One region of the Pseudoalteromonas sp. ECSMB14103 genome, then DNA from elsewhere that is predicted to be linked to it. Evidence: predicted binding sites of a transcription regulator. Region 1 holds the regulator's gene; the other holds the start of a gene.
The links. The regulator sigma-54, encoded in region 1, starts transcription at its own class of promoters, with help from an activator protein. The targets are predictions, from matches to a motif close to GTTGGCACGNNNNTNGNNT.

Region 2: the regulator sigma-54 is predicted to act here: its motif matches at 4,821-4,839, upstream of dps (DNA starvation/stationary phase protection protein Dps).

What each region holds. Positions count from the first base shown of each region.
Region 1 is NZ_JWGY01000001.1:246,066-253,466, reverse strand. Features, by position in the region: gene RF53_RS01125 (KpsF/GutQ family sugar-phosphate isomerase) at 1-467, shown strand, start outside; gene kdsC (3-deoxy-manno-octulosonate-8-phosphatase KdsC) at 468-1,019, shown strand; gene lptC (LPS export ABC transporter periplasmic protein LptC) at 1,016-1,570, shown strand; gene lptA (lipopolysaccharide transport periplasmic protein LptA) at 1,560-2,096, shown strand; gene lptB (LPS export ABC transporter ATP-binding protein) at 2,093-2,818, shown strand; gene RF53_RS01100 (RNA polymerase factor sigma-54) at 2,888-4,387, shown strand; gene hpf (ribosome hibernation promoting factor) at 4,414-4,701, shown strand; gene ptsN (PTS IIA-like nitrogen regulatory protein PtsN) at 4,706-5,158, shown strand; gene rapZ (RNase adapter RapZ) at 5,178-6,023, shown strand; gene RF53_RS01080 (HPr family phosphocarrier protein) at 6,067-6,339, shown strand; gene mgtE (magnesium transporter) at 6,448-7,401, shown strand, end outside.
Region 2 is NZ_JWGY01000001.1:360,363-367,763, reverse strand. Features, by position in the region: gene RF53_RS01670 (cytochrome-c peroxidase) at 1-806, shown strand, start outside; gene RF53_RS01665 (methyl-accepting chemotaxis protein) at 983-2,062, shown strand; gene RF53_RS01660 (DUF6515 family protein) at 2,338-3,099, shown strand; gene RF53_RS01655 (DUF2189 domain-containing protein) at 3,325-4,104, shown strand; gene RF53_RS01650 (DUF2237 family protein) at 4,308-4,670, shown strand; gene dps (DNA starvation/stationary phase protection protein Dps) at 4,910-5,425, shown strand; gene RF53_RS01640 (hypothetical protein) at 5,589-6,380, shown strand; gene RF53_RS01635 (hypothetical protein) at 6,495-7,202, shown strand; gene RF53_RS01630 (RNA polymerase sigma factor) at 7,202-7,401, shown strand, end outside.

The sequences.
Region 1 (7,401 bases):
CGGTTGCACTGTTAGAAGCTCGCGGTTTTACAGCTGATGACTTTGCGCTATCTCACCCCGGCGGCAGTTTAGGTAAACGTTTACTGCTGACCCTAAAAGATGTCATGCATAGCGGTAAAAACACACCTATTATTAACGTTACTCAAACTATAAAAGATGCACTGATAGAAATGTCGGCAAAAGGCTTAGGCATGACAGCCATAGTTGATTCTCAGCAACAACTTGTAGGGCTCTTTACCGACGGTGATTTACGTCGTATTTTAGAACAACGAATTGATATACATACAACACAAATAGATGTTGTAATGACCAAGTCCTGCACAACGGCAACGCAAGATATTTTGGCCGCTGAAGCACTTAATATTATGGAGCAAAAGCGTATTAATGGTTTAATCATCGTTAATGAGCAAAACCACCCTATTGGTGCATTAAATATGCAAGACTTACTAAAAGCAGGAGTATTATAAATGCAATTTGAAGAGCTCTATCAACCATTGAGTGAAGACGCAAAAGCACGTGCAAAAAAAGTAAAGCTACTTATTTGTGATATTGATGGTGTGTTTTCTGATGGTCGCATTTATTTGGGTAACCAAGGCGAAGAGCTCAAAGCATTTAATACAAAAGATGGCTTTGGCATTAAAGCGCTAATTAATAGTGGCTTTGAAGTTGCGGTAATTACAGGACGCCACTCAAAAATAGTACAACAGCGTATGACAAGCTTAACAGTACAACATATATACCAAGGCCAAGAAAATAAATTACTCGCTTACGAAGAACTAAAAACAAAGCTCAATTTAAATGATGAGCAAATTGCCTACATTGGCGATGATGGCCCAGACATGCCAGTGATGGAGTTAGTAGGGTTTTCTGTTGCAGTAAATGACGCACATCCGCTAATAAAACGTTTAGCACATTATACAACACAAATGCCAGGTGGCTTTGGTGCAGTGAGAGAACTAACCGACCTGCTAATGCTTGAAAATAACAAACCTTTGACCACAAAAGGGACTAGTTCATGAATGCAGCGCGCATAATATTAAGCGTTTTATTCATCAGCTGTATGGTTTGGCTTTGGTACCCTTATTTTACACAAGTAAATTTACCACAACAAACCGAAGCAGACATAATTGCAAAGCCAGATTACACAGCCATAGAGCTAAAACAAACAGCGTATGACGAAAATGGGAAAATCAGCCATAAAGTAACGGCAGCGCGAATGGAGCTATATCAAGAATTAGGGTTTACCTTTTTTGATAAACCTATTTTTACGCTATACAACAACAAGCAAACATGGCGAATTAACGCTAATGAAGCAACATTGTACGAAGGCAGACAATTAATATTAGAAGGTAACGTTGTTGCTAGTAATTTAACTGATAACGCAATGATAGATAAAATTAATGCTGATAACATTCAGGTAGATATAAAATTACTAACGATGCAATCAGAGCAGCCTGTCATTGTTACAGGGCCCAATTTAAAAATCACCGGTAAAGGCTTAGAAGCCGATTTAAAAACCGAAGTGATAAAATTAATTAACCATACGCGAACTATTTATTATGACCAATAAACTATCAACACTCTTTATTATTCCAACATTTTTACTTGCATTAGGTACTAATGCCGCTGAACCAACAGCGCCAATTTCTGCAAATCAAATTTCGATTAGTGCGGATAAACAAGAGGGTCAACTAAAAGAAAACGTAGGTATCTTCGAAAAAAATGTTGAAATTATTCATGGCGACAGAAAAATTACCGCAGACCGCCTTGAGGTTCACAAGCGCGATGAGCTAGGCGACAACAAGCAATTGTTAATAGCTACAGGTAAGCCTGCTTATTTTGAAGAAAAACAAGCCGACGGCACAATAATGCGCGCCAGCGCTAATGAAGTTAGATACGATGTTTCAACGCGTTTTTTAACATTAATTGGAGATGCAGAGATATCTCAAGCTGGGCAAAAAATGAATGCTAAAAGCATTACCTACGATATAGAACAGCAGCTTATTAGCGCCGAAAAAGATGAAAGCTCAACTGACCGTGTACACACTATCTTAGTGCCTGTGGAGCCTAAAAAAAATGACAAAGGCCAACCATGAGTACATTAAAAGCAGAGCTACTAGCCAAAAGCTACAAAGGCCGTGAAGTTGTAAAAAATGTGGGCTTAGAAGTTAAAGCTGGCAGTATTGTAGGCTTGCTTGGGCCAAACGGCGCAGGTAAAACAACAACCTTTTACATGATTGTAGGCTTAGTCCCTAGCGACAAAGGCAAAATATCTATCGATGATAACGATATTACGCTTTTACCTATGCACAGTCGTGCTAGATTAGGCATAGGCTACTTACCACAAGAGTCGTCTATATTCAGAAAATTAACAGTGTATCAAAACTTAATGGCTATTTTAGAAACTCGAAAGGAGCTCACTAAACAAGCCAGAGAAGATACATTGAATAATCTATTAGATGAATTTAGCATTCAACACATTCGCGATAGCAAAGGTATGGCATTATCGGGCGGAGAACGTCGCCGAGTAGAGATTGCACGTGCTTTAGCCGCAGATCCAAAGTTTATTTTGCTAGACGAACCATTTGCCGGTGTTGACCCTATCTCAGTATTAGATATTAAAAAAATTATTGAACACCTGAAAAACCGTGGGATTGGCGTATTAATAACAGACCACAATGTAAGAGAAACCCTTGATGTTTGCGAAAAAGCCTACATTGTTTCTCATGGGGAACTGATTGCTTCTGGTACCCCTGAACACGTATTAAATGATAAAACTGTACGCGATGTATATTTAGGCGAGCAATTTAGGCTGTAACATTTACGCCTTATTTATAAGCATCTGCTAGTATTAACTATAACAACTTAAAAGGATTGTTAGAGATACATGAGGCAATCACTACAGCTGCGCATGGGCCAGCAACTTACAATGACACCTCAGTTGCAACAAGCTATTCGCTTGCTGCAATTAAGCACATTGGATCTTCAGCAAGAAATACAAGAAGCGCTCGACAGCAACCCATTACTTGAGGTTGAGGAGCAAGACTATGCCGATGATCTTGCGGGCAAAAATGAGCAAAAAGCAGATAACGATGAAGTTACAGTAACCGTATCTGCAGATGAAGCCCCTAGCGAGTATGAACAAGACAGTGGTGAAGCGCTTGCTAAAGATACTGTAAGTGACGACATGGCAATGGACGTTAGCTGGGATGAGTACATGAGTGCAGCCCCTGCATCATCTTCAGGACCAATGCCTGAAGATGAGTCTATATATCAGGGCGCATCAACTGAAACGCTTCACGAATACTTAATGTGGCAATTACAATTAACGCCATTTAGCCCTACAGATGAAGCCATTGCTATTGCTATTGTAGAAGCGGTGGATGATTCAGGCATACTGACACTCAGTTGCGAAGAGATTTTAGAGAGCTTTAATCAAGATAACGATGATGACGTTGAGGTTGAACTTGACGAAATAGAAGCGGTATTAAAGCGCATTCAGCTATTTGACCCAGTGGGTATTGCGGCACGTAGCTTACAAGAGTGTTTGTGTATTCAGTTAAATCAATTTGATAAAGGCACGCCTTTTATTGATGAAACAAAAATGATTTTAACCGAGCACATTGATTTGTTAGCTGCTCGTGACTACCGTACATTAATGAAAAAAACGAAGCTCAAAGAAGATGAGCTTAAAGAAGTAATGACACTTATTCATACGCTCAACCCTAAGCCTGCAGACACAATAGTACGAGAAGAGTCTGAGTATGTAATACCTGATGTGTCAGTTAAAAAAATTAAAGGCCGCTGGATTGTAGAGTTAAACCCAGACAGCATGCCAAAAATTCGTGTAAACAGCCAATATGCAGCGATGTCGCGTACAGTTAAATCAAGCGGCGACAGTCAATTTATTCGCTCACATTTACAAGAAGCTAAATGGTTTATAAAAAGCTTAGAAAGTAGAAATGATACACTTTTAAAAGTAACTAACTGTATTGTTAAACAACAACAGGGCTTTTTTGAACACGGCCCAGAAGCCATGAAACCGATGGTTTTAAATGATGTTGCCGAAATGGTAGAAATGCACGAATCAACAATTTCGCGCGTAACTACGCAAAAGTATATGCACACACCGCGTGGAATATTTGAGCTTAAATACTTTTTCTCAAGCCACGTAAGTACCGAAAATGGTGGAGAATGTTCATCTACGGCAATACGTGCACTTATTAAAAAATTAATCGCAGCAGAAAACTCAGCAAAACCATTGAGTGATAGCAAAATTGCGGATATATTGGCTGAGCAAGGAATTAAAGTAGCGAGACGTACAATCGCAAAATATCGCGAATCTCTGGCTATTCCACCGTCAAATCAGCGAAAGAGCCTGATCTAAGACGCTAAACAAAGAGGGTAATGCTTATGCAACTAAATTTAACTGGTCGTCATGTAGAACTAACTGATTCATTAAGAGACTATATAAATACCAAATTTGCGAAGCTAGAAAGGCACTCTGATCATATTAATAATGTTCATGTCATTCTTGATATAGAAAAACTAAATCAAAAAGCAGAAGCAACTATTCATGTAAGTGGTGCTGAATTATTCGCATCCACTGAACATCAAGATATGTATGCAGCTATTGATTCATTGATTGACAAGCTTGACCGTCAAGTAATTAAACACAAAGAGAAGCTTGCTCGACACTAATATGATGAAATTAAGTTCACTTATATGCCAGGACTGCAGTAAAGCTGCGGTCCTTTTTAATAGTAAAAAAAGAATTTTAGAGTTTATTAGCGAGCTGGCTCACGATAAATTTCCGTATTTATCTCAACAGGATATTTTGGGCGCTTTATTAACCCGCGAAAAGCTAGGCAGCACAGGGATAGGCAGAGGTATTGCTATTCCACATGGCCGAATGAGCGGCGCACAAGAACCTTTAGCATTGGTGTTAGTAAGTGAAACACCGATTAATTTTGATGCTATAGACAACCGCCCTGTTGATATTTTTGTTGCACTCATCGTACCTGAAGGCGATAACCAACAGCATTTAAAGACGCTAGCAACGATAGCTGATAAACTAAAAAATAAAGAATTTTGTAAGCAGCTTCGCTGTGCTAAATCGGATGCTGAGTTGTATCAAATTATTGTTGACCAATCGTAACAAATTTAAAGGGTGATTAATGGAGTTGATTATCATAAGTGGCCGTTCTGGTTCTGGTAAGTCGGTTGCTTTGCGCGTTGTTGAAGATCTAGGTTATTATTGCGTAGATAACATTCCAGTAAATTTATTACCTTCTTTAATTAGAAGCGTTTCTGATAACTACGATAAAATTGCCGTTAGTATAGATGTGCGAAATTTACCAAAAGAGCAAGATGAATTTAATCACATCATCGAATACTTACCGGGTTTTACAAAACCAACGCTGTTCTACTTAGACAGTGAAGATCAAACCCTTATTAAGCGCTTTTCTGAAACCAGACGCTTACACCCTTTATCAATAGATTCACTTCCGCTTGATTTAGCCATAAAAAAAGAAAAAGAACTTCTCGATGTGCTAATTACGCGCGCCGATTACATGATCGATACCAGTGAGCTAAGCGTTCATCAACTTGCTGAATCAATTCGCGAAAAAATATTAGGTAAAAAAGATAAGCAGCTGATTGTTACATTTGAATCATTTGGTTTTAAACATGGCATTCCTAAAGAGGCAGATTACGTATTTGATGCACGTTTTTTACCTAACCCGCACTGGGAGCCTGAACTAAAACCACTCAATGGCCTAGACCAACCAGTAAAAGATTATTTGGCTAGCCACAGCATAGTTCAAAAATTTACATGGCAAATACAAACCTTTGTACAAACATGGCTACCACACCTAGAGCGAAATAACAGAAGCTATTTAACTATTGCGATTGGCTGTACTGGCGGGCAACATCGCTCTGTATATTTAGCGCAAACAATTGGCGAAAGCTTTGCAGTTACGCATCCCAATGTAAAAATACGTCACAGAGAACAAGAAAAGTAATTTTACAAAACTAATAACCTGTTCAGCTTTGATAGAGTAATGTATGCGTATAGAAGACACTTTTTTAATACAAAATAAATTAGGACTGCATGCCAGAGCCGCGACTGTATTAGCCCAACTCGCTGTAAAATTTGATGCTTCAATCACCTTGTTTCAAGATGATAAAGAAGCTGCTGGTGACAGTGTATTAGCACTGATGCTACTTGAAAGTAGCCAAGGTAAAGAAGTTAAAGTGGTATGTGAAGGGCCTGATGCAGAGCAAGCTTTAAATGCAATTGGAGAACTTATTTCGCAACGATTTAACGAACAAGAGTAACGTTAATTTTTAACATTTAAATAAAATAACTATAATCAAAATAACTGGCTGCTAGGTCGTACTCCCCCACCCATTAGGTAACAGTTACAGTATAAATAAAGGACGCCAATGCCCGAAGCTTTTGAACAAGACTACCCACTACAACAACTAAAACAAGTGACCAAGTCACTTAATAGTGGTCAGTTTGTTCAAGTTAGGCGCATGCTCGCAAAAACAGCGCCATGTGATACTGCGTTATTATTAGAATCATCTCCACACAAAATTCGTCGCTTGCTATGGCAGTTAGTTGATCCTGATGTTCAAGGTGATGTACTCGAAGAATTATCAGAAGACGTGCGCCTGGGTATTATTGCCCAAATGGAGCCTGAGCACATTGCTGCTGCCACTGAAGACATGGGTCACGATGACCTAGGTGAAGTATTACGTAGTTTGCCTGACACCGTTTACCAAGACGTTGTTAGCGCCATGGACACCCAAGATAGAGAACGCGCAACACAAGCGCTATCTTATCAAGAGCGTTCTGCAGGTGCACTCATGAACACCGATACGGTAACTATTCGCCCGGATGTGACCATTGATGTCGTACTACGTTATATTCGACTTCGCGGAGAGTTACCTGAAGGCACTGATGACCTGTATGTGGTTGATAAACATAACTGCTTTATTGGTGCTTTATCGCTGAGTACATTGCTAACTAATCCACCAGAAAAAATTGTTCGCGATTTAATGGATGAAGAATGTGAGTCAATTCCAATTTCAATGGATGAAAGTGAAGTCGCACAACTGTTTGAGCGCCATAATTGGATCTCGGCCCCAGTTGTTGATGACAACGATCAGCTACTTGGTCGTGTCACGATCGATGATATTGTTGACGTAATTCGTGAAGACGCCGAACATAGTTTACTGAGTTTGGCGGGCCTTGATGATGAAGAAGATACCTTTGCCCCTGTCTTAAAAAGCTCTAAAAAACGCTCAGTATGGTTAGGAGTTAACTTATTAACTGCGCTTGCGGCCGCCTTTGTAGCCAGTTTTTTTGAAAGCACACTCGATATTTTACCCATA
Region 2 (7,401 bases), 110 kb from region 1:
AACGCGACAAAGGCTTTCATGATGGCCGTACAACTGCCATAGGCATTGACGAGCAAATAGGCACACGTAACACCCCTGCTATTTTTGGTATTGATCAGTGGCAAAGCTTTTTTTGGGATGGTCGTGCAAGCACGGCAGAGCAACAAGCGCTAATGCCCATAGCAAACCCAATTGAAATGGACTTAGACCCTGAGATAGCTTTAGCGCGGGTAAATAAAGATAAAAGCTACAGTGCATTTAACCAAAGCGCTTTTAATAGCAGCACGTTAACCACTGAGCAAATGGCAAAAGCCTTAGTTGCGTTTGAGCGCACATTAGCAGCGCCAAATAGCCGCTATAAAACTTTTTTAACGCAGCTTAATAAGGTTCCACAACAAGCAGTTAGTAGTCTAAGTGATAGTGAGTTAAATGGCCTGCACCTATTTAGAACTAAAGCTAAATGCATGACTTGCCATAACGGCGCACTACTCAGCGACAACCAATTCCATGGCACAGGGCTGCATTATTACGGCCGCCGTTTTGAAGATAAAGGCCGCTACGATGCCACCCACAACTCTGAGCATATTGGCCAATTTAGAACCCCATCACTATTAGGGTTAATGCAAACATTTCCGTGGATGCATAACGGCTTATTTGAAGATTTATCAGGCATCGTAAGTATGTATAACCATGGCGGAGCTAGACCAAGACCACGAAAAAACCAACTAAACGACCCACACTTCCCTAAAACCACCGACCTGCTTATAAAGCTTAATTTAACCAAGCAAGAACAAACAGACCTAGTGGCATTTTTACGGATTTTATAAAAACAACCTTTAACCAAGGACTTTGAACTTAATAATGTATGGTGAGAATTAACAAAAATTTATCACCATATGAGTTTATTGAAAGAAAACAGTGATTATAAATATATGCTCAATAAAATTTTACCTCTATAATGATAACTAAATGTAAATTAATTTTTAAAAATCAAGGTCTAAATATGTTTGTTTTAAGTTCAACCTACTCGATATTGAAAAACGAAAATGACCAACTAAAAAAAGAAATTGAGAGTTTACGTAACAAAAATACAACGCTTATCAATGAAAATACTTCTCTAATTGAAGAGTTAAATAACCCAAATAATAATGAAGATCATAGTTTCACTTACTCATTACTTTCCAGCTCTATCAATGGTGTTGCTCAAATCGAAGATATAAGACAAACCGTATTGGGCTCTTACTCTAAAATTGATGAAGAAAACAAAGTAAGCGATAAAATAAACACCCTGCTCGAAAAATCAAATAGCTCGCTAAATCATATTGTCAAAGAAATGGATTTAATGACCAGTAAAATGGGAAGCATGACTGAAAACATTTCAGGCCTAGCTAGCATGGCCGGTAAAATCAGTACGTTTGTTTCAACAATTAGTAAAATATCAGATCAAACAAATTTATTAGCACTTAACGCTGCTATTGAAGCTGCCCGTGCGGGTGAAGCTGGCCGAGGCTTTAGTGTTGTAGCAGATGAAGTAAGGGTGCTAGCAACAAACACGAATAAGTCAGCGCAAGAAGTGGCCGACCTAGTAAAAGAAATTATTAACAAAACAGATGAAACAGTGGTATCAGTAGAAGGTATTAAAGAAAATAGTTCGCACCTAAGTGATAATTTTGATGCACTGAATACCGATTACACTTCAATTATTGATTTTTGTAACAACATGAAAAATACGATTTCTCAGGCTGCTACGTTGTCGTTTATTCAAACCGTTAAACTAGATCATGTCGTATGGAAAGGTGACATTTACGCAGTAGCAAATGGCCAAAGCAACAAGTCAATTAATGACTTTAGCGATCATACAATGTGCCGATTAGGCCAATGGTATAGTTCAGAGCAGTCTGCTGAATTTAAACACACCAATGCATTTAAACAATTAGAAAACCCGCATAGTGAAGTACATAAAAATGGTGTTGCGGCTCTGCACTCAATTCAAAATGGCGATAAAGAATCTGCAATTAAGCATATTCATAAAATGGAAGCAGCCAGCGAACGTGTGATGCATTTACTCGATGAGATTTGTTAGCCCCAGCTAAGCACTAATGAACAAGCTATTAAAATGATTTAAATTTTAATAGCTTGGCTTATAAGTTAGTCTTTAATTTTAACCTGCACTCTTTTTTTATCACATGTATAGATTGTTTAAAGCGCCCTGTTTAAAACTGTAATAATAAGTAAGAAACTGTTTAGCTTACGTAAAGCAATGTAAAGGAACGTCCAAACATTAAATAGGTCAGTTAATGTTCAGTTTCAGAGGTTAATATTAAGCCTAGTTATGTAACAACATAAACGAGGCACACTATGAAACTTACATTTTTACTATCGGGTATAATTGCCATTAGCGCGCTTTCAAGCACCGCAATTGCAGCGCCCAACGAGCGAGAAGCTCATAAAAATTATAAGCACGAAAACCCTAAACGCATTGAGTATAAGCGCGATGAACGTCGCCATGAAAAAAAACTACGTATAGAGCAAAAAAAAGAAAAGCGCCAAGACCGTAAAAAAGAAAAGAACAAGCAAAAAAAGCAGCAAGAAAAGCGTAAACAACTACGTTTCGACAATCATAAATATAACTACCTAACTAATAGGTATAAGCCGCGTTATTACAAAGAAAATAGATACATAAGGCACTTGCCAAGAAGAAGTACTTCTATTTGGTTTAATGGAATTTCATTTAGCTTTAATGACGGCATTTACTACCGAAAAGCTAAAAAAGGCTATCACGCTGTGATGCCACCTCGCGGACTGCGCATTAAAAAACTTCCAAGACATTATTCGCGTATGAAACATCGCAACACCACATATTATGCTTATCAGAACGTTTTTTATATTGCTGATAACGGCGGCTATAAAGTGGTAGACGCGCCAATAATTCAGCGCAACAAAGCAATTAAAATTGGCAACGTCTTCGACTATAGCTTAGGGCAAGTTTACGATGAACTACCATCGTCAGCTGAGCCAGTTACGATAAACTCTCAGCAATATTTTAAATACAACGATATTTACTTTTTGCCACAAATAAATGGTGACGAGATACAATACCTAGCAATCAGCTTAGGCTGAGCATTATTTAACTACTTAACCTGCCCACAGGTTAAGTAGTACTTTATTAATATTGATTTCAGCAATCCTCCTATAAAATTTCCTTTTGTAATCCCCCCTTCTAAAAACATAAAACGTTTATTTAGTGAACAATTTTAATTTTAGCTCCGTATGTATGTTTAATATTTGTAAATAAAGCGTTTATGACCTAAACCTAAATAGAGGCTTTATAGAGGAGCTCCACTTATGCCTACAACAAAAACAATTGAAAAAAATACCGAATTTGCTCGCTGTATAGAGTGTAACAAAGTAGATACGTTCGCTGCTTTTCACTGGTTAGCACTTGCGTTTAAAGATATGACCCGAGCCCCGTTACTTACTGTAATTTATGGCCTAGTGTTTAGTATTATTCCTGCAGCTATTATCTACTCTGCATTTTTTGCACAAAGCGTGTTTGTAATTTTACCCGCCACTGTTGCGTTTGTTTTAATTGGACCCGCTTTCGCAGCCGGCCTATACGACGTAGCATGGGAACTCGAAAAAGACCACAAACCCACTTTTAGGCATTCGCTAAAGTCGATGTTTAGAAACCCAGTTGGAGAGTGGGGATTTGCAATATTATTACTCGTAATAATGATTGCGTGGATGCGCATTGCCGCCCTTGTTCATGCTTTATACCCTAACTACGCTAACCCAACATTTGAAGAACTGTCAGCATTTTTAACGCTTGGTACAATTGCAGGTGGCGTTTTACTCGTGTCTGTTTTTTCAGTGTCTGCATTTACACCACAAATTATGATGGAAAGACGCGTAGACATAATGACAGCTATCGTCTCATCTATTAACGCCGTTAAAAATAACTTTGCGCCGATGGTTGTTTGGTCAATATGCATTTTCCTAATGGTTGCGCTTGGTTTTGTAACTGGGGCTGTTGGGTTTATTGTGATTATGCCACTACTTAGCTATGCAAGCTGGCACGCATACATTGCAGTAATCAAAACTAAAAAAGCCAGAAAATACGAATAGTTAACAAACTTTAACTTAACTTGTGCCACGATCTAGTGAAACTAGTTTGTGGCACAAATAATACTTTTCCCCTCCTCCCTTCATTTAAATGCCCCGATTTTTTTAAAAAGTCATAATTAAACATCCTCACTTTAGTAGCTATACTTTTTAGCGCCTGATAAAGTAATTTTTACTGTATTAAACATAATGACTTAAGGCACCTAATGGCAAATCAATATAACGTTCTGGATTCCCGGTTGCAGTTATGCTGTGGGAATGGCGGGTATACTCGCGAAGGTTTTTGCTATGTACCAGACTCTGATCGCGGTAATCATAGTGTGTGTGCAATTATGACCGAAGAATTTTTACAGTTTTCGAAGTCACAAGGTAATGATCTCATAACGCCCAATCCACTTTACGATTTTAAAGGCTTAAAAGCTGGCGACAAATGGTGTTTATGCGCAATAAGATGGCTTCATGCGCAACAAGCAAACGTTGCGCCGCCAGTAATCTTGCAGGCCACTAATAAAAAATCGCTTGAAGTAATACCGCTTGAATTACTAAAGGCACATGAATACACCCGTTAAAAATATTCTAGTTTAGTTTCAGCAAATCTATTTGGTCTGCAAATTTTACAAAAAGATGCAGACTTTTCATAACCACCTCATATTAATAAAAAACCAAACAAAAGCAAAAACACAAGCGACTGATTTAAAGCAATTTTATTTAGTTTAACTTTCGGCATATTGATTGCTTCATACAATTATCACGTATTTATTACGTAAAGGACTACGTGAAAATATTAAATAGTTAAGTAGGAGAAGTTATGAGCAATACAAATAAGCAAGCTAAATTTACTGCACCAGGTATGAGCAACGAATCAGCTGAAAAAACTATCGCAGCCTTAGATAACCGCATGGTTGCACTTATAGATCTTCAATTAACACTAAAACATATTCATTGGAATGTTGTTGGTCCTAATTTTATAGGCGTGCATGAAATGCTAGACCCTCAGGTTGAAGCTGTGCGCGAAATGACAGATACAATAGCCGAGCGTATTGCCACTTTAGGCGGCATACCAGTAGGGACACCTAAGTCAATTGTTGACCGCCGTACATGGAACGAATATTCATTAGGTAAAGGACTTGTTACCGAGCATTTAGGCGCGTTAGATAAGGTGTACAACGGTATTAATGCCGATCACCGTAAAGCCATCGAAACGGTATCAGATTTAGATCCAGTATCTGAAGATATGTTAATAAGCCAACTTACCGATCTTGAGCAATTTCAGTGGTTTGTAAGAGCACACATAGAGTCAGCTACTGGTGAATTAACGCAATAATACCTTTATTACCTAAGTACCTTAGCCCAGCATTTTTGCTGGGCTTTTTGTTTAAATCATAAAACAAAATATTACTAAGGTATTTGAGCCGTGCAAGAACTTGTGGCATAAGAATTAACCTACTAGTATCAGTAAGTAGTTTTCAATATTGGTACAAATTAGTATGATAAGTTTTAATACCCCTAAACAATTTTGGCTTTTTTCTTTAATATTTTTATCAGCCTGCGGCTCAGGCAGCAGTAATACCAATGTTCCTCAATCAAATACAAGTGTCAGTCAGACTCCAATTACACAAAATAATATCGAAGATAATTACAACATTATTATTTATGGCAATAGTCACAGCAGTCAGTTAGGGCGGATCATTGAGCATATAATCGAAAACCAATACCCAGATAAGTCAGTTCAAACAACCACAGTGTCGGGACCATTTTTAGATAATATTGTGAGTATTAGGGCAAACGTAGACAAACTTAAAAACAAAAATCCAAGCCATGCCATTTTTCAAGGCCAAAAATACTCTCAGTCTGGTTTAACAACTTACCCTACTGATGCCGCTGAGCATTTAATTTCATCAGCTAAGGCACAAAATATCACACCTATTTTATTTCCTGAACACCCACAAAGAGGCAACCCTGAAGAAGGCCAGCGTGTATACGACTTACATTTATCAATAAGCGCTAAACAACCTAGCTGCGTAGCTCCTATTGGCCTTGTTTGGAACAGGCTTTTAGTTTTGATGCCAAATGCAAAACTACATATGGATGATGGCAACCATGCCTCTTATGCAGGCAATGTATTAACAGCAATGACTTTTTCAGAAATAATTACTTCACGACCCGCCGATATCATGAAATTTGACCCAACGATTAATTTGTCAAAGCAAGAACAAGCTCTATTTGGTCAAGTAGTTACTGAAGTGCTTAATTTATATCCTGCTTGTGGTGTAAGCTAATCTAATTATAAATCTATTTTTGTGTTTTAAATTTTTTACTTTAATTAAAAATAAAATGTCAGGTTATTCTCATTGTTATCGACTAATAACATAACAATCAAAAGGAGAGTAATTATGAATACATTAACAGTAACCCCACTACATACTTTACCCGCTAGGAAAGCTAATCAATGGCTTCAAGACGGTTTTTCACTTTTTAAGCAAGCACCTGTAAAACTTTTTTTATTTTTACTGCTTCCTTTAATTATTGAAGGTATTTTTCAAATACTACCCGCCCCTTATGGCATGCTAGCCTCCAAATGGGCTGCCACTTTTGTAGGCAGCAGCGCTATTATCGTCATTCACCATTTGGCCACTCAAAAAGTATTTTCATTGAAGTCGATCTTTAAAGCTAAAAACTGGCTAAGCATGATTCCGCTTTCAGCAATTTTAGCATCTGCTTTTTTTCTTCAGTTATTTGTAGCAAAGCTTTTACTAGGAAATGATGGCATAAATTTACTTTTATTTTCGCAGCCTACTGAAGTTACCCAATGGCAACTAGGTATTATTTTTGCCTCGGTTATTCCTGTTACACTGCCTGTCAGTTTTGCAGGCTATTGTGTTTTACTTGGTGATAAAAATGTACTGCAAGCATTAAAAAGTAGCCTAAATGCTTTTTTCTATGCGTTTAAACCAATGTGTTTAATCGCGCTAATTTCTTTCTTAAGTCTATTGTTAGCTCCTTATACTTTTTTATTAAGTGCGATTATTACGGGTCCTATACTCACGTGTATAAGCTATATTGCTTACAGAAGTGTATTCATCAAAAACAAGGAAGACTAGTGGAAAAAAGGGATCATATTCATGAGATACTACTGCAATACGCACCTTTAATGGCGCGTATTGCTGCAACACATGAAGCAGACCAAGCACTTAGAGAGGACCTACTGCAAGATATATCGTTAGCTGTTTGGCATGCAGTAGAAAACTTTAGAGGCGATTCAAGTATGAAGACCTTTATTGCTAGGGTCGCACACAACCG